Regions from separate parts of the Streptomyces sp. SP18BB07 genome, predicted to be linked through region 2. Evidence: riboswitches for the same ligand, from Rfam matches in the RefSeq annotation. Region 2 holds a riboswitch; the other holds the start of a gene.
What was found. A riboswitch is a leader RNA that binds a small molecule or an ion and turns the genes downstream of it on or off. The one in region 2 is predicted to bind S-adenosylmethionine.

Region 1 (14,176 bases), on a different contig from region 2:
CGGGCGGCGTCTGCGGCGCCTGCCGAGGCGAACGCACTCCGGCCCGCCACCCCAACGCGCCCCTTTCCTCCTCCACGATCCACTCCCGCGCGGCGGAGATCCGCGCGGCGATGCACCGGCAACGGCAAGCACAGAAGCTCAAGGACTACGCCGACTGACCGCCGCACCCCGACACCGCACACTCATCGCAGCAGCGGCAGCGCCCTGAACTCGTGCCCTTCCCACAGCCGCCGCGAGGCCTCCTCCGGGTACGGCCTCACCTCCGGCTCCACATCCAGCACCTGCGTCAGCCGACCGCCGTCCCTCCCGTCGTACGCCGGCCAGCCCGGCTCCCCCGTCCGCGCGAACGCCGTCCACGACGTCTGGAAACGGTCGGTCAGCGCCCTGGCCTCCGGCGGGACCCCGCTGCCCGCGAACAGCAGCTGCCCGAGGTCCGCCTCGTACGTGCCGAACAGCAGCGGGATGTCCAGGCCGTGGCACGCGCCGAGCGCACCCCCGTAGCCCGGGGCCGGCCAGGTCAGCTCGTAGAGGTGCGCCCGGCCGCCGCCCGCGACCTGCGCCTCGGCCAGTCGCAGGGTGGGCATGTTGAACAGCCAGTCCGTCTGCACGCGGGCGTAGAGCGCGCTCGGCGTGGCGTCCGGGTAGACCGCGCGATAGGCGCGCGCGCCGTCCGGGCCCGGCGCGAACGTACGCAGCGCCCACTCCGCCCGGTCCTCGCCGATCTTGTCGAGCTGACCGCCGAGGACGAGGAACAGCTGGAACTCGTCCCGGTTGTGCCCGGCCATCAGTTCCACGTCCCGGGCCGCGCCGGCCGCCAGCGCCTCCCAGGGGGTGCACGGCAGCACCTCGCCGTCGACGACCGGCGAGAAGGGCGTGACCGTGGGGGCGACCTGGCCCCACCGGTCCTCGTACTTCCCCATCCGCGCCCCCAACGCCTCACCCGCCGCCGTGAGTTCACGCGGGTCGACGGCGGACAGGGCGTCGGCCGTCGGCGGCAGGCCCGCCTCCTCGGCTATCTCGGCCGCGATGTCCCGGGCGAGTTCGTCGGAGAAGAAGGTGCCGGGCACGCTCTGCGCGATGGCCCGCCGGAACAGACCCCGGGCCCTCGGCATGGCCAGCAGCGAGGCGGCGGACCCGGCACCCGCCGACTCCCCGAAGACCGTGACCTGCCCAGGGTCCCCGCCGAACGCCGTGATGTTGTCCCGCACCCACTCCAGCGCGGCGACCTGGTCCAGCAGGCCCCGGTTCGCGGGCGCCCCGTCGAAGCTCGCGAAGCCCTCGATGCCGACGCGGTAGTTGAAGCTGACGACGACCAGATCGCCGGCGCGCGCGAGGTGCCGCGCGTCGTAACCGGGGCTGCCGGATTGGCCGAGCTTGTAGGCACCGCCGTAGATCCACACCATCACCGGTCGGCGTGCGGCCGGATCCGCCTCGGGTGTCCACACGTTGACGGTCAGCCAGTCGTCGCCCGCCGCGCCCGCGGGCACGTCCAGCGTGCCCGTACGACCCTGGAAGCCCGACTCCTGCGGGGGCGGCGGGCCGAAGGCGTACGCCTCCCGGGTCCCCTCCCAGGCCGGCGCGGGCCGGGGCGCGCCGAACCGGGCCTCCCCCACCGGCGGTTCGGCGAACGGGATCCCCCGGAAGACGGTGAGCCCGCCCTCCTCCCGCCCGCGCACGGCACCGGCCACGGTGCGTACGACTAGTCCATCGGCTGAGGTCATGCGTCGACTCCTCACGGGTGCGGAAGCGGTTGCCCGGCTCACTCGAACCACAAGCTTGCCTAAATCAACCAACTGACGTCCGCACCCGTGAGTTCCCGGGGCCGTTCCCCGGATGTCAGCACCGTGGGTCGCCGACCCGGGACTCCTACTTGAACGGCACGTTCACGCAGGCCAGCCGCGCCCCGGCCGTCCCCGCGTGCCCCTCGTGCGTGGAGGTGGCCGCCGCGTGCAGGACCACCGAACGGGCCCCGCCGTCCCGGAACCGCCAGTCGACGGTGGCGATCGAACGCGCCGAACCGTCCTCGTTCGTCCGCACGTCCAGCCACACCTCGTTCTCGGGGTTGGCGTACGCGGGGTCGACGGACGGCTGCTTCGGGTCCAGCTCGTCCTGGTAGTGCGGCCCGGCGTCGGCGGGCAGCTCGCCGCAGGGCTTGGTGTGGACGTGGGCGCCGTAGACACGGTTCGCGGCGAGGTCCCGCAGCCGCAGCTCGATCCGTGTACCGCCGTCGCGCCGCAGCTCCTCCTTGACCTGCACCCGCCCGGCGACCGGCACCAGCGCGGTGTCGTAGGTGACGGCCGGCGCCACGTCGGCGGTGGCGGCCGGGGCGAACACGGTCTCGACGACGGTGTCACCGGTACCGGCCGTGGCAGCCACGCCGAGACCAGCGGCGAGGGCGAGGGCGAGTGGGGGAGCGAGCTTGCGTCGTGCCATGGGGAGTCCTGCCCGATTCACGGAGGAGGTGGGGGGAGGTAGTGCGATCATCAGCAAATCGGCGCCCCAACTACCGGATGAATCACCGGAGTTGGGGCGCCGATGGCGCTGTGCGCACGACCCTACAACCGCTCAGCGGCAACTCGGCCGAGCGAACCACGACCGAACGGCCCTCGACCGAGCGAACTTCAGCCGAGCGAACCTCAGCTGAGCGAACCCAACGCCGACGGCTCGAACGTCTTCAGCTCGTCGAAGCGGCCGCCGAGCACCTTCGCCGCCCACTCGGGGTCCTGGAGCAGCGCACGGCCCACGGCGACGAGGTCGAACTCCTCGGCCTCCAGACCGTCCAGCAGGTCGTCGATCCCCTTCGTCGTCGCCGCCTCGCCGGTGAACGCGGCGAGGAACTCCCCGTCCAGACCGACCGAGCCGACCGTGATGGTGGGCTTGCCGGTGAGCTTCTTCGTCCAGCCCGCGAGGTTCAGCTCGGAACCCTCGAACTCCGCCTGCCAGTAACGGCGCGTGGACGCGTGGAAGGCGTCGACCCCGGCCGCCACCAGCGGACTCAGCACCGCCTCCAGCTCCTTGGGCGTCTCGGCGAGGCGCGCGTCGTACGCCTCCTGCTTCCACTGCGAGTAGCGGAAGATGACGGGGAAGTCGGCGGACACGGAGTCCCGTACGGCGGCCACGATCTCCGCCGCGAACTTCGTCCGGGCGACCGGGTCACCGCCGTAGGCGTCCGTACGGCGGTTGGTGCGCTCCCAGAGGAACTGGTCGACGAGGTAGCCGTGGGCGCCGTGGATCTCGACGCCGTCCATGCCGATGCGCTCGGCCTCGGCGGCGGACTTGGCGAAGGCCGCGATGACCTCGTCGATGTCGGCCTGGGTCATGGCCCGGCCGCCCTCGGCCGGGGTGCCGTCGACCCGCAGCCCGGAGGGGCCGAACACGGGCGCCTCGGGGAAGAGCTTGCCCTGCTGCCGGACGGTCCCGATGTGCCACAGCTGCGGCACGATCGTGCCGCCCCCGGCGTGCACGGCCTCCACGACCTTCGCCCACCCCGCGAGCTGCTCCTCACCGGCGAACCTGGGCACCCGGTCGAGATCCCCCGCCGTCTCGTGCCCGACATACGTCCCCTCGGTCACGATCAGGCCGACGCCCGCGGCGGCCCGCCGCCCGTAGTACGAGGCCACATCCGCCCCCGGCACCCCACCGGGCGAGAACGTCCGCGTCATGGGCGCCATCGCGATCCGGTTGGGGATGGTCAGCCCGTTGATCGTGACGGGCCGGGACAGCACCTCGGCGGCACGGGAGGTGGAACCAGTGGTGGGGGCGGTGGAAGCGGTGGTCACGTGGGGACTCCTGAGAAAGGGGAGACGAGAGCAGGATGCATTCCATGCGCACGCATATAGCGATGCCTTCTCGCACAACCGCCCCTCCCGCCCCGGAATTCCACCCCCACACCCCCGCCCGCTGTGACCCCGGACACGCCCGAGGGCGGCACCCCCTGCGTCCAGGGGGTGCCGCCCTCGGTACTGAAGGACGGTGATCGACCGGGGTCGATCAGAAGTCCATGTCACCGCCCGGCATGCCGCCGCCGGCGGGCGCGGCGGCCTTCTCCGGCTTGTCGGCGATGACGGCCTCGGTGGTGAGGAAGAGCGCGGCGATGGAGGCGGCGTTCTGCAGGGCAGAGCGGGTCACCTTCGCCGGGTCGATGATGCCCTCGGCGATCATGTCGACGTACTCACCGGTCGCGGCGTTCAGGCCGTGGCCGACGGGAAGGTTGCGCACCTTCTCGACGATGACGCCACCCTCAAGGCCACCGTTGACGGCGATCTGCTTGAGCGGGGCCTCCAGGGCGAGCTTCACGGCGTTGGCGCCGGTCGCCTCGTCACCCTCCAGGTCCAGCTTCTCGAAGACCGTGGAGGCCTGGAGCAGGGCCACGCCACCACCGGCGACGATGCCCTCCTCGACGGCCGCCTTCGCGTTGCGAACGGCGTCCTCGATGCGGTGCTTGCGCTCCTTGAGCTCCACCTCGGTCGCGGCACCGGCCTTGATGACGGCCACGCCGCCCGCGAGCTTCGCCAGGCGCTCCTGGAGCTTCTCGCGGTCGTAGTCCGAGTCGCTGTTCTCGATCTCGGCGCGGATCTGGTTGACCCGGCCCTGGACCTGGTCGGTGTCACCGGCACCGTCGACGATGGTGGTCTCGTCCTTGGTGATGACGACCTTGCGGGCGCGGCCCAGGAGGTCCAGGGTCGCGTTCTCCAGCTTGAGGCCGACCTCCTCGGAGATGACCTCGCCGCCCGTGAGGATGGCGATGTCGCCGAGCATGGCCTTGCGGCGGTCACCGAAGCCCGGGGCCTTGACGGCGACGGACTTGAAGGTGCCACGGATCTTGTTGACGACCAGGGTCGACAGGGCCTCGCCCTCGACGTCCTCGGCGATGATCAGCAGCGGCTTGCCGCCCTGCATGACCTTCTCCAGGAGCGGGAGCAGGTCCTTGACGTTGGTGACCTTGGAGTTGGCGATGAGGATGTAGGGGTCCTCCAGGACCGCCTCCATGCGCTCCATGTCGGTCGCGAAGTACGCCGAGATGTAGCCCTTGTCGAAGCGCATGCCCTCGGTGAGCTCGAGCTCCAGACCGAAGGTCTGCGACTCCTCGACGGTGATGACGCCTTCCTTGCCGACCTTGTCCATGGCCTCGGCGATGAGCTCGCCGATCTGGGTGTCGGCGGCGGAGATGGAGGCGGTGGAGGCGATCTGCTCCTTGGTCTCGACCTCCTTGGCCTGGTCGAGCAGCGCACCGGAGACGGCCTCGACGGCCTTCTCGATGCCGCGCTTGAGGGCCATCGGGTTGGCGCCGGCGGCTACGTTGCGCAGGCCTTCCCTGACCAGGGCCTGGGCGAGAACGGTCGCGGTGGTCGTACCGTCACCGGCGACGTCGTCCGTCTTCTTGGCGACTTCCTTGACCAGCTCGGCGCCGATCTTCTCGTACGGGTCCTCGAGCTCGATCTCCTTGGCGATGGAGACACCATCGTTGGTGATCGTGGGGGCGCCCCACTTCTTCTCGAGGACGACGTTCCGGCCCTTGGGGCCGAGCGTCACCTTGACGGCGTCCGCGAGCTGGTTCATGCCGCGCTCGAGGCCGCGCCGCGCCTCCTCGTCGAACGCGATGATCTTGGCCATGTGAAGTGGTCCCTCCAGGACTGGGGGTGATTCCTTCGGACCGCGCCCGCGCCCGCGACGGACGGCTCGCCTGCCTCGTGGTTCCTTGCCCCACCCGGCCTGCGGGCCTCACCGACCCGGTCCTTCGTTGTCACTCTCACCTTCAGAGTGCTAACGCCAATGATTAGCACTCGGCATGGTCGAGTGCAAGCGGCTCTCGATGATCCGCAGGTGAACGCACCCGCGCGCCCCCGTCGGCAGCCCTCCGGCCGGGCACACAAGAGGGCTCGCACCCCGGTGCGGGGTGCGAGCCCTCCTATGAAGAACGAAGAACGTCGCTGCGTGGAACCCGGCGCGTTACTTCAGCCGGCCGCGAGTCGGACCATGTCCGCCTGCGGCCCCTTCTGACCCTGCGAGATCTCGAACTCGACCCGCTGGCCCTCTTCCAGGGTGCGGTAACCGTCCATCTGGATCGCGCTGTAGTGGACGAATACATCCGCACCACCGTCGACCGCGATGAAGCCGTACCCCTTCTCCGCGTTGAACCACTTGACGGTGCCCTGAGCCATGCCTAACTCCCCTATTACTGGCCCTTGCACAGATCCGCACTTCGCGGATCCGGGTCAGACCTCACCCCCCAACGGTTGGGGGTGTGCGCCGGAACGCGTCGACCGCGGCCGAATGTATCTGTCCAACTGCCCTCTGCAACAGGTCAATCGGACGAGAATTCTGGACACGACCGGTCGGGAATGTACGAACAATTCGCCCGAATTCAGGGCAAGTCGGGCCCCACAAAGGGAACGAAATGCGCAAAAGGCATGCCCACTTTGGCTACTTCATATAGGGCGTGCGGCGCGATCACATATGCGCCCGGCAAGGAATCACTACGGTGATCGGACCGGGTTCCCCAACTCTACAGTGCTCAACCATAGAGAATTGCCCCCTCCGCTTCTCTCACGGAGGGGGCAATTCGATGAACTCTCGGTAATCGAAGTTACCGACGGTTACTACCGACCGGTACGGAGCGGCGGTCAGCCACCGGCGACCGCGGGAATGATCGACACACCCGCACCGTCCGGCGTGGCCGTCTCCAGCCCCTGCTCGAACCGGACATCGTCGTCATTCACGTACACATTCACGAACCGCCGCAACTTGCCCTGGTCGTCCAGAACCCGGGCGGCGATCCCGTTGTGGTTCTTCTCCAGATCGGCGATGACCTCCCCGAGGGTGGCACCCTCGGCACTCACCTCGGCCTGCCCACCGGTGTAGGTGCGAAGGATGGTGGGGATGCGGACGTTGACGCTCACGATGGGACCTCCGGTCAGCTGATGCTTTTAAGGGGCGCGGGGCTGTACTGGATATGCGGCTACCGCCGCGCGGGCGCGACCAGCCCCCACAGCCCCGCAGACGAACGACTACCAGCCCTTACACAAGACCGGCCTCACGGAACGAATCAAGGCTGGGCCGAATGGTCGCGGTCAGCCCGGTACCGGCCACCGCGTCCAGCGTCTTGAGACCGTCACCGGTGTTGAGCACGACCGTGGTGAGCGTCGGGTCCAGCAGCCCGTCCTCGATCAGCTTCTTCGTCACACCCACGGTCACCCCACCGGCGGTCTCCGCGAAGATCCCCTCGGTCCGCGCGAGCAGCTTGATCGCCTCGACGACCTGCTCGTCCGTGACGTCCTCCACGGCCCCACCGGTCCGCCGCGCGATGTCCAGCACATACGGCCCGTCCGCCGGGTTGCCGATCGCGAGCGACTTGGCGATGGTGTTCGGCTTCTGGGGGCGCACCACGTCGTGCCCGGCCTTGAAGGCCACCGACACCGGCGAGCACCCCTCGGCCTGCGCACCGAAGATCTTGTACGGCTTGTCCTCGACGAGCCCGAGCTTGATCAGCTCCTGCAGCCCCTTGTCGATCTTCGTGAGCTGCGACCCGGAGGCGATCGGCACGACCAGCTGGTCCGGGAGCCGCCAGCCGAGCTGCTCGCAGATCTCGTACGCGAGGGTCTTGGAGCCCTCCGCGTAGTACGGCCGCAGGTTGACGTTCACGAAGCCCCAGCCCTCGCCGGCCGGGTCGCCGATCAGCTCGGAGCAGAAGCGGTTCACGTCGTCGTAGTTGCCCTCGATGCCGACGAGCTCGCCGCCGTACACCGCGGCCATGACGACCTTGCCCTGCTCCAGGTCGTGCGGGATGAACACACAGGACCGGAAGCCGGCGCGGGCGGCGGCGGCGCCGACGGCACCGGCCAGGTTGCCCGTGGAGGAGCAGGAGAGGGTGGTGAAGCCGAAGGCGCGGGCCGCCTCCAGGGCCTGGGCGACGACGCGGTCCTTGAAGGAGTGCGTCGGGTTGCCGGAGTCGTCCTTGACGAAGAGCTTGCCGGCGTCGACACCGAGCGCGGCGGCCAGGTTGTCGGCCTTGACGAGCTGGGTCCAGCCGGGGTTGATGTTCGGCTTGTCGGCGACGTCGGCCGGAACGGGCAGCAGGGGCGCGTAACGCCAGATGTTCGCGGGCCCGGACTCGATCGTCTTCCGCAGCTCCTCCGTCTCGTAGGCGGAGTAGTCGTACGCGATCTCGAGGGGCCCGAAACACTCCTCGCAGGCGAAGACCGGTCCGAGGGGGACGCGGTGACCGCACTCACGACAGCTCAGCGCGGCGGCGGGGCCGAGGTCTACCGTGGAACCCGTGGAGGCGGAGGATTCGGTGGTGCTTGCAACAGTCTGCGCAGCCATGGAGGCGAGGCCCTTTCTCCTCATCTTCCTCACGACGCACTTCGCCGTGAGACGGATTTGGCACCTTCCCTAGCCGGGAGCCTCGCGACGCGATCGACAGTGATCACTACGAGACCGGCTGGAGGGTTGCCGGGGCTTCATCGGGCCGTATCCCTCTGCCCCTCTGGATGAGCGGTATTTGGTTGTATACGCCGACGAGCCGCGACATGCGATGGTCACCAGCGTTGTCCAAGACTGTAACCGAAGGCCAGGACAGTTGAGAGAGCCGTCCGAACCGCGAGATGAACGCAGAGGAGCCGCGCACTGTGCTGAAGGAAGTCGAGCGCTGGCTGAACACCCGCTCCTGGTCCATGGCCGACCGCCCGCTCCACCGGATCATGGCCGCGAAACGAGCCACGGGACAGACGGTCAGCGTCGTCCTGCCCGCGCTGAACGAGGAGGAGACGGTCGGCGACATCGTCGCGATCATCCGCCATGACCTCATGCGGCAGGTCCCGCTCGTCGACGAGATCGTGGTCGTCGACTCCGGCTCGACGGACCGGACCTCGCAGGTCGCGGCCGCCGCCGGGGCGCGGGTCGTCCACCGCGACGCGATCCTGCCCCGTATCCCGGCCGTGCCCGGCAAGGGCGAGGTGCTGTGGCGGTCGCTGATGGTGACGTCCGGCGACATCGTCTGCTTCATCGACGCGGACCTCAGGGAGTTCTCGTCGGACTTCGTCTCCGGGATCGTCGGCCCGCTGCTCACCGATCCCGGTGTCGACCTCGTCAAGGCGATGTACGACCGGCCCCTTGGCTCGGCCGCCGGGCAGGGCGGCCGTGTGACCGAACTCATGGCCCGCCCCCTCCTCAACATGCACTGGCCCCAGCTGGCCGGCTTCGTCCAGCCGCTCGGCGGCGAGTACGCGGCACGGCGCTCGCTCCTGGAGCGGCTGCCGTTCCCGGTGGGCTACGGCATCGAGCTGGGCATGCTGGTCGACGCGCTCCACCTGGTCGGCCTCGACGCGCTGGCCCAGGTCGACGTGGGCGTCCGCAAACACCGCCACCAGGACGGGGCGGCGCTGGGCCGTATGTCCGCGGCGATCTACCGCACGGCTCAGCTGCGGCTGGCGCGGGGGCACCTGATCCGGCCGGTGCTGACGCAGTTCGAGCGGGGGCGGGAGGGGTTCGAGCCGCGCACGTATTCGGTGGACCTGGAGGAGAGGCCGCCGATGGTGCAGATCGAGGAGTACGTGCAGCGAAAGGCGGCGTGAGGGGGTGGGGGGTGCCTGTTTCGTCGCCGGGTGCGGGTAGGTGGGGGCTGATCGCGCAGTTCCCCGCGCCCCTGAAAAGCCGGGGCTGCGCCCCGTGCTTTTCAGGCCCGCAGGGCCGTGGTCTTTCAGGCCCGCAGGGGCCTGGTCTTTCAGGGGCGCGGGGAACTGCGCGAGACGCCCCACCGGGCCGCACCCGCCGACGCATCCGCACCCCCCACCCCATCAGGCGCCCGGTACACGGCCGCACCCCACGTTTGACCGGCGGAGCCCTTGGCTAGGTTGTGCCGTATGGCATCGACGCACAGCGCGCGGATCCTCGTCGCCTCCAACCGCGGCCCCATCACGTACACGGAGGACGAATCCGGCGCCCTCACAGCGAAGCGCGGCGGCGGCGGCCTCGTCTCGGGGCTCTCCGCGATCGACTCGGAGGCAGGCGCCGTCTGGGTCTGCTCCGCCCTCGGCGACGGCGACCGCGAGGCCGTACGCCGCGGTGTCGGCGAGCCCGGCGTCCGCATGCTCGACATCCCCGCCGACGTGCACCACGACGCGTACAACGGCGTCGCCAACTCCACGCTGTGGTTCGTGCACCACATGCTCTACCAGACCCCGCTGGAACCGTCCTTCGACGCGGAGTTCCGGCGCCAGTGGGCGTCGTACGAGACGTACAACCGCGCCTTCGCCGAGGCGCTCGCGCAGGAGGCGGCGGACGGCGCGGCCGTGCTCGTGCAGGACTACCACCTGACCCTGGTCCCCCGGATGCTCCGCGAACTCCGCCCCGACCTGCGGATCGGCCACTTCTCCCACACCCCGTGGGCGCCCGTCGACTACTTCCGGCTGCTCCCCGACGACATCGCCGCGCAGGTCCTCGACGGCATCCTCGGCGCCGACCGGGCCGCGTTCCTCACCCGGCGGTGGGCGGACGCGTTCACCGAGTGCGCCCGCGCCGTCCTCGGCCCCGACGCCGCGTCCGGCACCCGGATCGGCGTGCACGGCCTGGGCGCCGACGCGGACTTCCTGCGGGCCCGCGCCCACGAGGCGGACGTCGACGACCGCATGACCGCGCTGCGGGAGCAGATCGGTACGGCCCCCGACGGCACCCCGCGCCGTGCGATCGTCCGCGTCGACCGCACGGAACTCTCCAAGAACATCGTGCGCGGCCTGCACGCCTACCGGCAGCTCCTCGACGACCGGCCGACCTGGCGCGAGCGCGTCGTGCACCTCGCCCTCGCCTACCCGTCGCGGCAGGACCTCGCGGTGTACCGGGACTACATGGCCGAGGTCCAGCGGGTCGCGGACGACATCAACGAGCGGTACGGGACGCCGGGTTGGACCCCGGTCGTCCTCCACCTCAAGGACGACTTCGCCCGCTCCCTCGCGGCGTACCGGCTCGCCGACGTGGCCCTGGTGAACCCCATCCGGGACGGCATGAACCTCGTCGCCAAGGAGGTGCCGGTCGTCTCCGACGAGGGGTGCGCGCTGGTGCTGTCGCGGGAGGCCGGGGCGTACGAGGAACTGGGCGACGACTCGTTGGTGGTGAACCCGTACGACGTGGTGGGTACGGCGGCCGCCCTGCACGAGGCGTTGTCCCTGCCGGCGGCTGAGCGGGCGGAACGGACGAAGCGGCTCGCGGGGGCGGCGACCGCGTTGCCGCCCACGCGGTGGTTCCTGGATCAGCTGGAGGCGTTGGAGGGCGCCCAGTAGCTCGGGTGTTCGGGTTCGTTGGCGAGTGCGGGTCCGTCGTGGTTGCTCGCGCAGTTCCCCGCGCCCCTGTAGGGCAGGGGCTGCGCCCCCTGCCCTACACCTGCTCGGCGATGGCCGCGAGCAGGCGTACGACGCCTGCCGGGCCGTCGACCACCAGGTCCGCCCGCTCCGACACTTCGGTGACCTCCGTGCTGCCGCTGCAGACCAGCAGGCCCGGCGTGCCCTCGGCGCGGAGTTTCTCGACGGTGGCGAAGGCGGGGAGGTCGCCGAGGTCGTCGCCGGCATAGAGGACGGACTCGGCGGCGGTCTCCGTGAGGTGGTCGCGCAGAGCTACGCCCTTGTCCATGCCCGGAGGGCGGAGTTCGAGGACCAGCCGGCCGGGTTCGACGATGAGACCGTGGCGCGCGGCGAGGTCGGTCAGGGGCGTGCGCAGGGCCTCGAAGGCGGCCTGGGGGTCGGTGGCACGGCGGGTGTGGACGGCGACCGCGCGGCCCTTCTCCTCGATCCAGGCGCCGTCCCGGGCGCCGAGGCCGTCCAGCAGGCCGGGCAGCTCCGCGCGGACCGCGGCGACACCGGGGTGCGGGGCGGGAGCGCTGACGGTGCCGGTGGCGGCGTCCCAGCGTTCGGCGCCGTAGTGGCCGAGGACGACGAGGTGTTCCAGACCGGGGACGCCGGCGAAGCCGCCGTGGCGGACGGCGACGCTCGCGGGGCGGCCGGTCACCACGGCGACGGAGGCGACCTTGGGGGCGAGCGCGGCGAGCGCGGCGAGCGCGTCGGGGTGGGCGCGGGCCTGTTCGGGGTCGGGGACGATGGGGGCGAGGGTGCCGTCGAAGTCGAGGGCGATCACCGTACGGCCGGGTCGGTCGAGGATCGCTGCCAGTGCGTCCCGCCCGGCGGAGGTCACGGGTGTCGGCAAGGTGGCCCGGGGGTTCTCTGCGTCCTTGTGGCTGCCCATGGGGTCGACCCTATCCGTCCTGTCCGTCATCGCTCCTCGCGGCGGGCCTCTCTGACCCTTCGCAGCCGGTTGACGGTGACCGGGTCGTGGGCGAGGGCGCGGGGGTCGTCCAGCAGGGCGTTGAGCAGCTGGTAGTACCGCACGGGCGCGATGCCGAGCCGCTCCCTTATGGCCCGCTCCTTGGCCCCCGGCCCCTCCCACCCCTGCCGCTCCACGGCGAGGATGGCCTGTTCACGAGGCTCGAGCACGTCCATGGCACGACGGTAACGGAAGGGTGTGACAGGGCGCCCAGTAGCTCGGGGTTCGGGTGCGACGGCGACTGCGGGCCCGGTGGGGCTTCTCGCGCAGTTCCCCGCGCCCCTGAAAAGCAGGGGCTCCGCCCCGTGCTTTTCAGGCTCGCAGGGCCTGGTCTTTCAGGGGCGCGGGGAACTGCGCGAGAAGCCCCACCGGAGCCGCACCCGCCAACGCACCCGCACCCCGAGCTACTAGGCGCCCTCCCCCCAGCCGCACCCTATCCCTCCCGATCCGCCACAGTCGCCGTCTGCTGCAGTTGCTCCAGCACAACCCCCGGCTTCACCCCCGGCCGCACCGCCCGCCCGATCTGCTCCTTGACCGCCGCGCTGACATCCGCCCAGGACGTCTTGCCCACGGGCGGCAACGCGGCGTCGGGAAGCGCGTCGAGGAACGGCCCGAGGTCCGCGTCGTCGTCCGTGCCCGCCGCCATCGCCTCGGACGCGGACGCGGTCACCGGCAGCAGGTCGTACTCCCGGGAGAAGTCGAGCACGTTCTCGTCGCTGTAGACGAAGTCGAGGAAGTCACCGATCTCCTCCCCGTGGCCGTTCTGCTTGAAGGCCATCATCCAGTCGGCGACCCCCATGGTCGCGTGCTTCCGCCCGTCGTACCCCGGCATGGCGGCCGTCCCGTAGTCGACCCCCTCGTCGGCGGCCATCCGCATCAGGCTGGGGTGCCCGTTGAGCATCCCCACCTCCCCCCGCGCGAACGCCGCGAACGCGTCGGCCCGGTTGAGCTCCGCCGGCGCGGTCGGCCCGGTGAGCCCCTTGTCGACCAGCTTGTCCTTGAGCCAGGTGAAGGTCCGGACGTTGTCGTCGGAGTCGATCCGGTAGGTGCCGACGTTGTCGGTGTAGCCGGCGCCGCCGCTGAGCAGCCACTGCATCGTCTCGGCCTGGGCCTCCTCGGGCCCGAGCGGCAGCGCGTACGGGGTCTCGACACCGGCCGCGTCGAGGGCCGCGGCGTCGGCCGCCAGCTCGCTCCAGCTGCGCGGGGCGCCGTCGAGGCCCGCCTCGGCAAAGAGCTTCTTGTTGTAGAAGAGGACACGGGTCGACGCGGCGAACGGCATCCCGTACGCGACGCGCCGCACCTTGCCCGCGTCGGCAAGCTGGGGGAGGAAACCGGCCTGGACGGGGATGGAGAGCAGGTCGTCCACCTCGTAGAGCCGGTCGGCGGCGGCGTAGTCCGCGTAGGTGCCGGCCTGCGCCAGGTCGGGCGCTTCATCGGCGGCGACCATCTCCCTGACCTTGCGGTCGACGTCGTTCCAGGAGTGGACGGTGACGTCGACCGTGACGCCCGGGGTCTTCTTCTCGTACGCCTTCACGACCGCGTCCCAGTACTTCCGGGAGCTGTTGGCCTTGGAGTCGCCGTAGTCGGCGGCGACCAGCTTCAGGGTGACGCCGGGGCCGTCGGCCGCCGAGGCACCGCACCCCGCAAGCGTCGCCATCAGCCCCAGCGCGGACAGTGCCGCCATCCCGCTGTTCCTGACGCCGCTCTTCGTCCGCCGCTGCCGCTGTCGCACTCGTACTGCCCCAAACACATCGCGCTTGCCCCGCGTGGACCAGCCTGAGTCACCGGCTCCGCGCTCCAAGGCGTTGATCACTCAACTTCCCGAACTCTCCATAAGGTCTACACCACTCTCCCCATGAGGTCTAGACCA
Region 2 (14,176 bases):
GTTCTTCGTGGCCCCGGTCCTCGCGTTCATCGTCACCAAGCGCATCTGCCTCGGCCTGCAGCGCCGGGACAAGGACAAGATCCTGCACGGTCGCGAGACCGGCATCATCAAGCGCCTGCCGCACGGTGAGTTCATCGAGGTCCACGAGCCGCTCAGCCAGGAGCAGCTGCACACGCTCACGGCGCACGAGCAGTACAAGCCGGCCGAGATCGGCCCCGCGGTCGACGAGAACGGTGTCGCCCGCAAGGTGTCGCGCCTGCAGAAGGTCCGCGTCAAGCTGAGCAAGGGCTACTACGGCGAGGACAGCCAGATCGCCAAGCCCACCGTCGAGGAGTACAAGGAGATCACGAGCGGCCACGGCCACCACTGATCGCTTCGCTTCGCCACACCACGGTCGAAGGGCCCCCGTCCGATCTTCGGACGGGGGCCCTTCGCCGTGCTCCGACCTGGATAGGGTGGGGTTCTGTTCTTCTCTGCTACGACACCCAGGAGCGGCTATGAGCGCTGTGACCCCCGCTGGAGGCGACACCGCGGCGGGCCGTTCCTGGCCCGCCGTGCTGAACGCGCTGCTGTCCGGGCAGGACCAGGACGCCGGCGCCACCTTCTGGGCGATGGACCAGATCATGCGCGGGGAGGCGACGGACGCGCAGATCGCCGGGTTCGTGGTGGCCCTGCGGGCCAAGGGGGAGACCGTCGAGGAGATCACCGGTCTCGTCGAGGCGCTGTACGAGCACGCCAAGGTGATCGAGGTGTCCGGGAAGACCGTCGACATCGTCGGGACGGGCGGGGACGGCGCCAAGACGGTCAACATCTCCACGATGTCGTCGATCGTCGTCGCCGGCACCGGCGCGAAGGTCGTCAAGCACGGCAACCGGGCCGCGTCGTCGGCGTCCGGGGCGTCGGACGTGCTGGAGAAGCTGGGCGTCAATCTGGAGCTGACGCCGCAGCGGGTGGCCGAGGTCGCCGAGGAGGCCGGGATCACCTTCTGCTTCGCGGTGAAGTTCCATCCGGCGCTGCGCCATGTGGCGGCCGCGCGTGGGCAGTTGGGCATCAGGACCGTCTTCAACGCGCTCGGGCCGCTGGCCAACCCGGCGAGGGTGCGGGCCCAGGCGGTCGGTGTGGCCGACCCCCGCATGGCGCCGATCATGGCCGGTGTCTTCGCCGAGCGCGGCAACTCCTCCCTGGTCTTCCGCGGCGACGACGGGCTGGACGAGCTGACGACCACGGCGACGTCGCGGGTGTGGGTCGTGCGGGACGGCAAGGTGACCGAGGAGAGCTTCGACCCGCGTGACGTGGGGTTGGAGCTGGTGCCGGTGGAGGCCCTGCGGGGCGCCGACGCGTCCTACAACGCGGATGTCGCGCGGCGGCTGCTGGGCGGGGAGACCGGTCCTGTGCGGGACGCGGTGCTGCTCAACTCGGCGGCGGCGCTGGTGGCGTTGGAGCCGACGTCCGCCTCGCTGGCGGAGCAGCTGCGGGGCGGGATGGAGCGCGCGGCCGAGTCGATCGACTCCGGGGCGGCGCGGGGAGTTCTCGAGCGGTGGGTCGCGGCGACGAACCGGTAGTTCGTCGGGTGGGCGCGGGTGAGGTGTCGGGTGCGGCTCCGGTGGGGCTTCTCGCGCAGTTCCCCGCGCCCCTGAAAAGCCGGGGCTGCGCCCCGCGCCTTTCATCCCGCAGCCCCCTCGCCTTTCAGGCCTACAGCCCCCTCGTCTTTCAGGCCCGCAGGGGCCTGGTCTTTTAGGGGCGCGGGGAACTGCGCGAGAAGCCCCACCGGACCCGCCCCCGCCGACGAAACACGCACCCCCAACCCCTCACGCGTCTCATCCCGCAATCCGGACACGAGTTGCGGCACGCCGATCACTTCACGTACGTTCCTGCTCAGGTCATGAGTGACAGCCCATAGCCCCGGCTGGCTGTCCGGCAACCCTCCTTCCGTGGCGGGGTGCCCCGGGTGAAGACCGGGCCGTAGGCAGCGAGGTCTACGGCAAGCGCGGCTTCGAGGGAGTCTTCCGTGAGCAAGCGAATGCGATAGGGCCGCCGAGCCCCGCCTCCGCGCACCCCTTTCTCTTCTTTTCCTCCTCCGCATGCCTCCTTTCCGCATGCCTCCTCACGGGAGTTCCCCATGTCTGTCTCCACCCTTGCCGCCGACCAGTCCGTTTGTGCCCCGCTGCCCGTTCTGGGCCGGGATGTCACCGTCCCGCTCGTCACCGGCGGCGAAGTCACCTACGCCGCACTCGACTACGCGGCCAGCGCCCCCGCGCTGCAGCGGGTGTGGGACGACGTGGCGGCGTACGCGCCCTACTACGGCAGCGTCCACCGCGGCGCCGGCTACCTCTCCCAGCTGTCGACCGACCTCTTCGAGAACGCCCGCAGGACCGTCGCGGAGTTCCTCGACTGCCGGGCCGAGGACCAGGTCGTGTTCACCCGGTCGACCACCGACTCGCTGAACCTCCTGGCCGCCGCCCTCCCCGCCGACTGCCAGGTCTTCGTCTTCGAGACCGAGCACCACGCCTCGCTGCTGCCCTGGCGGAACGCGCGGGTGACGTACCTGGACGCGCCCCGGACGCCGGAGCAGGCCGTCACCACGCTGGAGACCGCGCTCGCGGGACGCGACCCGCACGGGCCGGCGCTGGTCTGCGTCACCGGCGCCTCCAACGTCACCGGCGAGATCTGGCCGGTGCGTGAGCTGGCCGCCGCCGCGCACGCGCACGGCGCGCGGATCGTGCTCGACGCCGCCCAGCTGGCGCCCCACCACCCGCTGTCCGTACAGGAGTTGGACGTCGACTGGGTCGCGTTCTCCGGCCACAAGCTGTACGCGCCCTTCGGTTCGGGCGTCCTGGCCGGCCGCGCCGACTGGCTCGCCACGGCCGAGCCGTACCTCGCCGGCGGCGGTGCCTCCCGCAAGGTGACCCGGCGCACCGACGGCGGCGTGGACGTCGAGTGGCACGAGACCGCCGCCCGGCACGAAGCCGGCTCGCCCAACGTCATCGGCGCCTACTCCATCGCCTCCGCCTGCAAGGCCCTCACCGAGGCGGGGTTCGACACGCTGGTCGCCCGGGAGCGGCACCTGATCGACACCGTGCGCGCCGGGCTCGCCGAGGTGGCCGAGGTGCGGATCCTCTCGCTCTTCGGGGACGACGCCCCGCGCGTCGGCGTCATCTCCTTCGTCGTCGAGGGCTGGAACAGCTCCCACTTCGCCGCCGCCCTCTCCGCCGAGTACGGCATCGGCGTACGCGACGGCTTGTTCTGCGCCCACCCCCTCGTCCGTACTCTCCTCGGCAGCGACCCGCAGACGCAGGGCGAGTGCGGAGCCCCCGAGGCCGCGCCCGGCGAGCGGTCCCTCAACGCGATCCGGGTGAGCTTCGGCGCGGGCACGCCCGACGAGCACGTGGAGCGGTTCGTGAGCGCGGTCAAGGAACTCGTACGGGACGGCGCGAAGTGGAACTACCGCACGGAGGACGGGCGTTGCGTCCCGGCCGTCTGAGGACCGACAGCCGGTCGGTCCGCCGTTCGGTGGCCGGCCGTCGGGCCGCCCGCCGTCACCCGCGCGCCCAGCACGATCATCCGCAGGGCCCGTTCCGTGGCGTCCGTGAGGAGTTCGCTCGCGCGGACCATGGCCTCGGCGAGGGCCATCGGCGCGGGCAGGATGCCGGTGTACGCGTCCACGCCGGGCACCTCGTGCGCGCCCTCGCCGAGGGTGCCCGCGAGGGCGAGGACCGGGCGGGCGTGCAGCTTGGCGCGGCGGGCCACCTCGGCGGGGACCTTGCCGCGCGGTGTCTGGTGGTCGAGGGCGCCCTCGGCGGTGATGACCAGGTCGGCGCGGGCGAGCCGGGCGTCGAGGTCCAGGTGGCCCAGCAGCACCTCGAAGCGGGGGAGCAGCCGGGCCCCCAGGGCGGCCAGCCCGGCCCCGAGACCACCGGAGGCGCCGGTGCCGGGGCCGTGCCGGAGGTCGATGCCGGCCGGGCTGCCGGGCAGGTCGCGGGTGAGGACGTACGCCCAGTTCTCCAGGGCCGTGGACAACTCCTCGACCTGCGCCGGTGTGGCCCCCTTCTGCGGGCCGAAGACCCTGGCGACTCCCCGTTCACCGCACAGCACGTTGAACGGGTTGCAGGCGACGAGCAGCTCCACGTCCTCGAGGCGGGGGTCGAGCCCGGTCGGGTCGAGCCGGTCCAGGCGGCTCAACTCCCGTCCGCCCGGCGGTAGTTCGGCGCCGTTCGCGTCCAGGAGTCGTGCGCCCAGCGCCTGGAGGGCGCCGGCCCCGCCGTCCGACGTACCGGAATCGCCGCAACCGACCAGGATCCGCCGGGCGCCCGTGTCGAGCGCGGCGCGGATCAGCTCGCCGACGCCGTACGTGGTCGTCGCGCCGGGGTCGCGCAGCGCGGACGGGACGAGGGAGAGGCCCGCGACGGCGGCCATCTCCACCACGGCCGTCCCCGTGGTCGCCGGGTCGTGGTCACCGATCAGGGCGAAGTGGGTCTCGACCGGTTCGCCGACCGGGCCCGTGGCGTGCAGGGGGATCAGACGGCCCCCGGTGGCGGCGGCCAGCGCGGCGGCCGTGCCCTCGCCGCCGTCCACCAGGGGGATGAGGTCCACCTCCGCGTCGGGCAGCACCCGGCGGACACCTTCCGCGATGGCCTCGGCGGCGGCCTCGGCGGACAGGGACTCCTTGAAGCCACTGGGGGCCACGGCTACTCGGTTCAACATGTTCTCAGGGCTCCTCGGGAGTGGTTACGGGACGAGCGGGACGCCCACCAGCGGCCACACGGCGACCGCGAAGAGCACGACCAGGGCGGCGGTCAGCGGCGCCAGGACGGCGGAGAGGCGGAGCAGGTCACGAGGGGTGTAGGTGGGCGTGCCGGGGAGGTCGGCGAAGAGGGCGACCGGTTTCGCGGAGGCCGGGAGGGTGTGGCAGAAGCCGGCCGCGGCGGTGGAGGCGAGCGCGGCGGCGACCGGGTTGACCCCGGCACCCACGGCCGCCGCGACCACCAGCGGGACCAGCACCGACGACCGTGCGGACCGCGACTGCAGCACCAGATGGGCGGCCGTGCTCAGCGCCACGACCACGACCAGGAAGAGCGGCGGTGCGAGCCCCGGGGGCAGCCCCGACACCAGCCACTTCGCCGCTCCCGAGTCGCTGAGCGCGACGCCCATCGCCATGGTCGCGGCCATGAAGAGCAGCATCGACCAGGGCACGGTCCTGAGCGCGTCCTTCAGCCGTACGGTGCCGAGGGCCGGGGAGGACGCGACGACCGCCCCGATCAGCGCGACCACGGCCGGGGACACCCGGTGCAGCGGCTCGCTGCACCACAGGACCACGACCGTGGCCAGCAGCAGGGCGCAGCGCGACTCGGCGGGGGACCAGGGGCCCGTCACCGGCTGCTCGCTGTGGCGCTGGATCTCCTCGGCCGTGATCCGCACGGGGCCGCGGCGGTCCTCGCGGCGGGTCGTCGTCAACAGGACGGCCTCGGCCGCCAGATGGGACGACACGATCGCCAGCGGCAGGCCCAGCAGCAGCCACTCGGTGAAACCGATCCGGTCGCCCGTCGCCTCCCACAGCACCGACACGGTGATCAGATGCGCTCCCGCGCCGATCAGGGTCGCCACCGCGGACAGCAGGATCACGGTCGGGAACAGCAGCGCGAGCATCACCACCAGTCGTCTCCGGTCGGCCAGCGCCTTGGCGAGGGCCAGGAACACGGGCAGCGCGAGTGCGGCGCGACCCGAGGTGGCGGGCACGGCGAACGCGGTCACGACGAGCGCCGCCGTCGTCAGGTGCGTCAGCTGCCGTACGGTGCGCGCGCCGCTGACGAGGAAGGCCGCGGCCCTTCCCGCGAGCCCCGTCCGGGTCACCGCCGCCGCCAGGACGAACGCGCAGATCAGCAGCCATACGGTGTCGTCGCCGAGGGTGCGGAAGAGGGTGTCGTCGCTGATGACCCCGGTGACGGTGAGGGCGAGCCCCGCGCCGAGAGCGATGTAGGTGTCGTCGATGGGGGTGCCGATCCAGGCGGCCGTCGCCAGTGCGAACACCGCGAGGGTGAGGCGGGCCTCTCCGCCGAGGCCGGGGAAGTTGCCGGGGACGGCCAGCAGGGCGCAGAGGGAGAGGGCTACGCAGAGGGTGGTGGCCAGGCGGAGGTTCAGGGTCACATAGGGAAGGGTTCAGCCTGGCGGTGAGCCCTTGATGAGCCGTATATGAAGGAAGCTTCACGTGGGGGTTGTTCGGTCGTACGGCGACTGCGGGCCCGTGGGGGCTTGTCGCGCAGTTCCCCGCGCCCCTTGAGCGGCCTGCGGCCTCAAGGGGCGGCGGCTGCGGGCAGCCGGTAGCCCATGCCTCTCACCGTCTCCAGTTGCCCTGCCCCGAGCTTCTTGCGCAGGGCCCGTACGTACACGTCCACGATGTTCGAGCCCGGGTCGAAGTCGTAGCCCCATACGTGGGACAGGATCTGCTCCCGGGACAGGACCTGGCCGGGGTGGCGCAGGAACAGTTCCAGCAGGACGAACTCCCTCGCGGTCAGGTCCACCAGACGGTCCCCGGCCCTCGCCCGCCGTGTCCGCAGGTCCAGGGTCAGTGCGCCGCTGCGCAGCATCGTCACCTCGGGCGCCCGCGCCGCCGTGCGCAGCCGGAGGCGGACCCGGGCGAGCAGTTCCTCGAAGCGGAACGGCTTGGTCATCCAGTCGTCGGCGCCGCCCTCAAGGCCGGCCACGGTGTCGCGTACGGAGTCGCGGGCGGTCAGCACGATCACCGGGACGGTCACCCGGGCCTCGCGCAGCTCGCGCAGGACGGTGAAGCCGTCGCGGCCGGGGAGCCCGATGTCGAGGACGATCAGGTCGAAGCCGCCGGTGAGGGCGTACTCGTAGGCCGTGTCGCCGTCGCCGACCACGGTCGTGGTGAAGCCGCCCGCGCGCAGGCCCTTCTCCACGAACGAGGCGATGCGTTCCTCGTCCTCGACGATGAGGATGCGGTTCACGGGAGAGCCCCTTCGGTGTCCGTCGGTTTCATGCGCGTGCCTCCTCCAGGGCCAGGACGAAGGTCGCGCCGCCGCCCTCGGTCGGGTGCAGCCGGACCCGGCCGCCGTGGGCCTCGGCGATCGCGCGGACGATCGACAGACCGAGTCCGGCGCCGGAGCCGCGGGCCCCGCGCCGGGCCGTGCCCCGCCGGAACCGCTCGAAGATCACCTCGGTGTCCTGCGGCTGCACCCCGGGCCCGGAGTCGACGACGTACAGCTCGATCGTCGTGTCCTCGGCGCGGGAGCCGATGCGGATGGTCTGGCCGGCGGTGGTGTGCTGCACGGCGTTCTGGGCGAGCTGGACCATCGCCTGGGTGATCCGCTGGGGGTCCAACTCGGCCTCCCGGTCGGCCACTTCGGCGAGCTGCCAGTCGCGGTCGCCCAGGGTGCGGGCCTTGACGTAGACGTCGGCGGTGAGTTCGGCGAGCTGGACCGGTTCGGGGCTGACGAAGTCGGGCCGTTCGGCCTTGGCGAGCAGCAGCAGGTCCTCGACGATGCGGCTCATCCGGTCGAGTTCGTCGGTGACCAGCCGGACCGTCTCCTCGCGCTCGGCGGGATCGTCGCCCATCAGCTCCAGATGGCCGCGCACGATGGTGATGGGGGTGCGCAGCTCGTGGCCCGCGTCGTCGACGAACTCCCGTTGCGCGGCGAACGCCCGTTCCAGCCGGTCGAGCATCGCGTTGAAGGTCTCGGCGAGCGCGGCCACGTCGTCCCGGCCGTGCACCGGGATGCGGCGGGTGAGGTCCTGCTCGGTGAGCTGGGCGGCGGCGGACCGCACCAGCCGTACGGGTTTGAGGATCCGGCCCGCGACCACCCAGGCGATACCGGTCGTCATCAGCAGGGCGACCCCGGAGATGGCGAGGAGCACCCGGAACACCTCGTCGGCGCGTTCCTTCTCGCCCGCCGGGTGGAAGGCGACCACGAACGCCGCGTCCGGCGCGGCCCCGTGTCGGGCCACCTCCACCTTCGCCCAGCGGATGTCCCCGGCGGCCCGTTCCAGGGTTCCGGAGGAGCCGGGTGAGTCGAAGATCCTGCGCTGGGCGTCGGCGTCCTTGTACAGCGGCAGCGCGACGGCGATCTCCCGCTGCTGTCGGAGAAATCGGGGGGAGTCGCCGGGCCGGCCGACGAGCCCGATCAGTTCCTCGTCGACGTCGGCGTTCTGCCGTTGCAGGAAGACGGTCAGCAGCCGGGCCGGTTCGGTGAAGGGCCGCCCGGTCTCCGGATCGACGCCCTCCTCCTGGAGGTTGGTGAACTCCCCGGCCTCCTGCACCAGCAGGTCGTTGACGCGCTGGTCCACGTCCCGCAGGAGGATCGACCGCGTGGTCGTCGCCACCGAGGCGAGCGCCACGGTCATCACGAGCAGCAGCCACAGCAGGATCCGGACCCGGGCCGAGACCCGCCCGCGGGGTCGGTCAGCCGTCGTCACCGAGGCCGTCGTCGGCGTCGTCCCGGCCGTCCTGCTCGGAGGCATCGTCATCGTCGTCACTCGCGGAGCTGTCGGTCACCGGGGGCCGCGACACGACCTCGTCACTGGGCGTCGCCTTCGGCCGTGAGGGCGAGGGGCTCGGCGACCCGCTCTCCAACTCCACCTTCGACGGCACCTTCGGCGCCTCGGGGCTGTCGGTCAGGGCGAAACTGGTCGCGGCGATCCCGAGCGGAATCGCCACGACGGCGGCGAGAGCCGCGATCCGGCGGGAGAAGACCATGGGGACGATCCTGCGGAGCGGACCCGTCGGCGCGGATGAGGGCGAGATGAGGACTTCTTCATCTCGGGACGGCCTGTGGGCGCTCAGCCGTCCAGTCCGATGGCGAACGCGGCCTCCAGATCGTGCTGCGAGTACGTCCGGAACGCCACATGCGTGTCCGTGCCCAGCACGCCGGGGATCTTGCTGATGGAGCCGGGGATCACATCGGCCAGGTCGTCGTGGGCCTTCACCCGGACCATGGCGACCAGGTCGTAGGTACCGGTCACCGAGAACACCTCGCTCACGGATTCGAGCGCGGCGATCGACTCCGCGATCTCCGGGATCCGGTCCACGCTGGTCTTGATGAGCACGATCGCGGTGATCACGGCTGTTTCTCTCCCTCGGGGGCCGGAGCGGGGACGTCCGACGGAACATCCACGGGCGCTTTCACTCTAGCCCCACGCCCGTAACGCCCCCACGCGTAGACGAACCCCAGTCCGAACCCCACCAGATGCGCGAGATAGGCGACGCCCGGCCCCGAGGTCTGCCGCCCCGCGGCCAGCCACTGCAGGCTCACCCAGAACGGCAGGGTCACCCACGCCGGGAACCGCAACGGAAGAAAGAAGAGGAAGGGCAGCAGGCTCGTCACCCGCGCCCTGGGGAACAGGAAGAGGAACGCGCCGAGGACCGCGGAGATCGCCCCCGACGCGCCGACCAGCGACTGCGGCGACCCGGCGTGCGCCGCCGCGTACGCCACCAGCGCGAGATAGCCGCAGCCGACGTAGAAGAGGGCGAACTCCACATGGCCCATGCGTTCCTCGGCCATCGCCCCGAAGACGAAGAGGAAGAGCATGTTGCCGAGCAGATGCAGCCAGCTGCCGTGGACGAAGAGCGCCGTGAGGGGGGTGAGCGCCGCGCCCGGGGTGCCGTGGAACAGCTCCGCCGGGACGACGCCCCAGCGCCGGAAGTACGCCCGCTGCGCGGCGAGCAGCTCGTCCCCGGCGCCGTACGCGGGGTTGAGGCCCGCCGCCGGTCCGATCAGGAAGATCGCACAGCAGACGGCGATCAGCCCGTACGTCACCGGCGCCGACTCGTTTCGTACGGCCCGGGCGGCCGAGGTGCTCCACTTGCCGATCATGAGCAGAGCATGACGTAACGGGACCCACCCGCACAGACCGCCTCGCCGCCGACGGCGGTCGACCCCGCCCTCGCGGGCAATCCGCACCGCCACCGCAGGCGAACAGGCGTCCAGGACCGGTCAGGCCGTAGGGTTACGAGCCACACGCACCGGGACGCCGGTGCTTCGCGGAGACTGGAAGAAGGAAGAGCAGCCACGATGACGGTTCCCCTGCCGACGGACACCACCCGCTGGCGCTGCACGCTCTGTGGCAACCTCACGCGGTTCGACGTGACCCGCTCGTCGAAGGTCGTCGAGTACGTTCACCTCGACCTCGCCGGGAAGCCCGAGGTCGAGGAGCGCAACGTGGTCAGTGAGACCATCGAGTCGGTCCGTTGCCGCTGGTGCAACGCCGTGGACCAGGTGGAACTCGTGGACAGGCCCGGCGCCGGCTCCTGAGGGAGCGGGTACCGCACAGACAGTGGGGTGACGGATGGTGGAGAGCGCGAGCGGGGGGCCGGGCGACGGCGCCGCTGAGGTGCTCGACCGTCCGCTGCCCGAGGGCGTCCGCAAGCGCGTCGTGCAGATCGTCTCCGACGGCTTCGGCGGACTGACGGTCGCCGAACTGCCCGCCCAGCTCAGGCAGTACGCCCGGTTCGCCCCGAACCGGCGGGTGAAGTTCGCCGGGAACGCGATGGCCGCCGCCGTGGAGAGCGACACGCTCTTCAGACAGCGGATCGGGGAGCGGTTCCGCGAGGCCCACCCGGAGCTGGCCGGCGCCCTCGACACGGGCGCGCCGCCACCGGCCGCGGATCCGCTGGACGTGGCGGCCGCGGCCTACGTACTGCGTCCCACGGGCTGGGTGAAGCTGGTCGCCGCCGCGGGTGAGGAGGCCCTGCGCGCGGACGCCGAGCGTGCCGACGAGGAGAGCCGGGCCGAGCTGGAGCGGCTGCGCGAGCAGCTCGCCGAGGCCCGTGGCCAGACGAAGACCGAGACGGAACGGCTGCGCGCGGAGCTGGAAGCGGCCAAGAAGGACGCCGACTCGCTGCACCGCAAGCTCCGGGCCGCCCTCAGTGACGTCAAGCGCGGCGAGGCCGCCCTGCGCAAGCTGCACGCCGAGATGGAGACCCTGCGCGCCGAGAGCCACGCCCATGTGTCCGCCGCCGAGAGCGAGACCCGGCGGCTCAAGGCCCGCCTCGGCGAGGCGGAGGCCGCCCTGGAGGCCACCCGGCGGGCCGCCCGCGAGGGCCGCAGCGTCGAGGACATGCGGGTACGGCTGCTCCTCGACACCGTGCTGGACGCGGCCCAGGGCCTCAGACGGGAGCTGGCGCTGCCGCCGGTCTCCGTGCGGCCCGCCGAGACCGTCGACGCGGTCGAGCCGGGCCGGATGACCCCGAAGGACATCGCCGCCCGCGCGCTGTCGGAGAACGACCCGGCGATCCTGGACCAGTTGCTGGCGCTGCCGCAGGCGCATCTCGTCGTCGACGGCTACAACGTCACCAAGACCGGCTATCCGCAGATGCCGCTGGAGAAGCAGCGGCTCCGGCTCCTGGGCCAGCTCTCGCAGCTCGCCGCGCAGACCGGCGCCGAGGTCACCTGTGTCTTCGACGGGGCGGAGCTGGCCGCGCCGGTGCTGCTCGCGCCGCCGCGCGGGGTGCGGGTGCTGTTCTCCAAACCGGGTGTCACCGCCGACGAGTTGATCCGCCAGCTGGTGCGCGCCGAACCTCCCGGCCGGCCGGTCATCGTCGTCTCCACCGACCGTGAGGTGGCCGACGGGATCGCCAAGGCGGGGGCCCGCCCGGTCGCCTCCGCGGTGCTCCTCAAGCGCCTTTCCTGACCCTTCGACCCCGTGCGCACCAAGGGCAACGTACAGGAGCTTTGCCCGAATTGACCGAAGTGTTGCGCAACGTAGCGTCAACCGAGCGCTACTGCATGTGTGTTGAGTGTAAATTGTGCGCCCTGGGGCGGGATTTTTCCTGTGGGGGATTTGAAGTGATCACCGTTGGGTCACTAGGGTCTGGGCTCAAACCTCTGAACGGGTGATCGTCGCCGGAGTCCCCGCCGGTCGGTCGCTCACAAGAAGGAGTTCACCTACCGTGGCGTCCCACCGTCGACCCAAGCAGCCGAGCCGAGCGCGTGTGACCGTGCTCACCTCTGCCGCCGCCGCTGCCGTGGCCCTCACCTCGCAGGCCGCCAACGCCGCGCCCGCCGAGAAGCCGAGCAAGGACGACGTCCAGGCCAAGGTGCACAAGCTCTACGAGGACGCCGGGCGGGCCACCGACAAGCTCAACGGGGCCGAGGAGAAGCAGGAGAAGCTCGAGAAGGAGATCTCCACGATCCAGGACAACGTCGCCAAGGGCCAGGAGGAGCTCAACGAGCTCCGTGAGGGCATAGGTCTGGCGGCCAGCGCCCAGTACCGCTCGGGCGGCATCGACTCCTCGATCCAGCTCTTCCTCTCCGCCGATCCGGACGACTACCTGGACAAGGCCGCCACGCTCGACCAGCTGACCAGCCAGCAGGTCGAGGCGCTCAAGAAGATCCAGGAGAAGCAGCGCACGCTCGCGCAGCAGCGCCAGGAGGCCACCGAGAAGCTGGAGGACCTCGCGGACACCCGCGAGACCCTGGCGGACAAGAAGAAGGAAGTCCAGGGCAAGCTGGCCGCCGCGCAGCGGCTCCTCAACACCCTGACGGCCGAGGAGAAGGCCGCCCTGGACGAGCAGGAGACCCGCGCCAGCCGCGACGCCGGGGAACGCGTCGAGCTCGGCAACGAGGCGCCCGCCTCCAGCTACGGCGCCGCCGCCCTCGCCGCCGCCGACACCCAGGTCGGCAAGCCGTACGTCTCCGGCGGCAGTGGTCCCAACTCCTACGACTGCTCCGGGCTGACCCAGTGGGCCTACGCGCAGGCCGGTGTCTCGATCACCCGGACCACGTACACGCAGCAGAACGACGGCACGAAGATCGGGCGCGACCAGCTCAAGCCCGGCGACCTGGTGTTCTTCAACGACCTCGGCCACGTCGGCCTCTACGCGGGCAACGGCATGGTCCTGCACGCCCCGTACCCGGGCAAGGTCGTCCGCTACGAGTCGATGAGCACCATCGGCAGCTTCCAGTTCGGTGTCCGCGTCGTCGGCTGACACCTGCTCCGCCTCGAACAGGGCCGATCGTCACCCAGTGTGACGGTCGGCCCTGTTTTCTTTCAAGATCAGGACACAGGGCCGCCCGAACGGGCGAATTCCCGCACCTCGTGCTGACCCCTTCACCCGCTGGTGACCTGGGTCCCAGGCCGGACGTCACGCTCTGTGGCCGCGGAGGTCTTTGGCTGGGACACCGTCACGCGGCTACTGTCGGCCGCGCTTCCCTCACTTGCCGTGAGTGCACCCCACCCCGGGGCGTCCTCCGGCCCGGGGGAGCGTTCTGTCCACCGTCGAAGGGAGTGCGGCTTCCCGTGGTGTCCCACAGTCGCCTTGTACCGTCCGGGTTCGACCGGGGCGCGGCCGCCGCCCTCGGTGTGCTGTCCGCCGCTGCCGCCGCCCTCGGCGCCATCCCCGTCCAGCCGGCCGCCGCCGCGCCGCACGACAACACCCGCGCCGAGGTGGACCGGTTGTACGAGGAGGCCGAGAAAGCCACCGAGGCGTACAACAAGGCCGACGAGCGCGCCGACGAGCTGCGGGAGCAGGTCGGCACCGCACAGGACTCGATCGCCCGGCAGCAGGACCGCATCAACACCATGCGGGAGTCGCTGGGTTCGCTCGCGGGCGCCCAGTACCGCTCCGGCGCCCTCGACCCGTCGATCGCCCTGCTGTTCTCCGAGAACCCCGACGACTACCTCGACCGGGCGTCCGCCCTGGACCGCATCAGCGCCCAGCAGGCGGGCGAACTCCACGACCTCCAGCAGGCCATGCGCGACCTGAACCAGAACCGCGCGGAGGCCGGCGCCAAGCTGACCGAGCTGGAGAAGAGCCGCAAGGCCGTCGCCCGGCACAAGCGCACCGTCGAGGGCAAGCTCGCGGCCGCCCGGCAGCTGCTCAACTCCCTCCCGGACGAGGAGCGCGCCGAGTACGACCGAGCCACCCGCTCCACCGCGCCGGGCGGCCGTACCGACATGCCCGAACCCTCCGGCGCCGTCGCCCCCAACGGCCGCGCGGCCGCCGCCGTCGCCGCGGCCCGCTCCGCCCTCGGCAAGCCGTACGTGTGGGGCTCCACCGGCCCCGACGGCTTCGACTGCTCCGGCCTCATGGTCTGGTCGTACGGGCAGGCCGGCGTCGGCCTGCCCCGCACCTCGCAGGCCCAGCGGTACGCCGGCACACAGGTCCCGCTCTCCCAGGCGCAACCCGGCGACCTGGTCACCTACCGGCCCGACGCCAGCCATGTCG

Region 1: linked by a shared signal. The riboswitch ahead of thrC (threonine synthase) and the one ahead of PUR53_RS09460 (aminotransferase class V-fold PLP-dependent enzyme) in region 2 are both predicted to bind S-adenosylmethionine.

Annotation. Positions count from the first base shown of each region.
Region 1 is NZ_JAQYWT010000319.1:197,045-211,220, forward strand. Features, by position in the region: gene PUR53_RS23000 (hypothetical protein) at 1-158, shown strand, start outside; gene PUR53_RS23005 (carboxylesterase/lipase family protein) at 183-1,721, opposite strand; gene PUR53_RS23010 (superoxide dismutase family protein) at 1,867-2,433, opposite strand; gene PUR53_RS23015 (NADH:flavin oxidoreductase) at 2,637-3,779, opposite strand; gene groL (chaperonin GroEL) at 3,991-5,613, opposite strand; gene PUR53_RS23025 (cold-shock protein) at 5,955-6,161, opposite strand; gene PUR53_RS23030 (ubiquitin-like small modifier protein 1) at 6,624-6,899, opposite strand; gene thrC (threonine synthase) at 7,018-8,322, opposite strand; SAM riboswitch class I at 8,340-8,496, opposite strand; gene PUR53_RS23040 (glucosyl-3-phosphoglycerate synthase) at 8,628-9,572, shown strand; gene PUR53_RS23045 (alpha,alpha-trehalose-phosphate synthase (UDP-forming)) at 9,861-11,273, shown strand; gene otsB (trehalose-phosphatase) at 11,368-12,228, opposite strand; gene PUR53_RS23055 (DUF3263 domain-containing protein) at 12,255-12,482, opposite strand; gene PUR53_RS23060 (ABC transporter substrate-binding protein) at 12,740-13,990, opposite strand.
Region 2 is NZ_JAQYWT010000248.1:1,584-15,759, reverse strand. Features, by position in the region: gene qcrB (cytochrome bc1 complex cytochrome b subunit) at 1-370, shown strand, start outside; gene trpD (anthranilate phosphoribosyltransferase) at 498-1,562, shown strand; SAM riboswitch class IV at 1,879-1,994, shown strand; gene PUR53_RS09460 (aminotransferase class V-fold PLP-dependent enzyme) at 2,120-3,481, shown strand; gene PUR53_RS09455 (glycerate kinase family protein) at 3,442-4,701, opposite strand; gene PUR53_RS09450 (SLC13 family permease) at 4,726-6,141, opposite strand; gene PUR53_RS09445 (response regulator transcription factor) at 6,288-6,962, opposite strand; gene PUR53_RS09440 (sensor histidine kinase) at 6,991-8,427, opposite strand; gene PUR53_RS09435 (small secreted hydrophilic protein) at 8,414-8,707, opposite strand; gene PUR53_RS09430 (Lrp/AsnC family transcriptional regulator) at 8,791-9,072, opposite strand; gene PUR53_RS09425 (rhomboid family intramembrane serine protease) at 9,069-9,824, opposite strand; gene PUR53_RS09420 (hypothetical protein) at 10,023-10,262, shown strand; gene PUR53_RS09415 (NYN domain-containing protein) at 10,297-11,640, shown strand; gene PUR53_RS09410 (C40 family peptidase) at 11,900-12,937, shown strand; gene PUR53_RS09405 (C40 family peptidase) at 13,249-14,176, shown strand, end outside.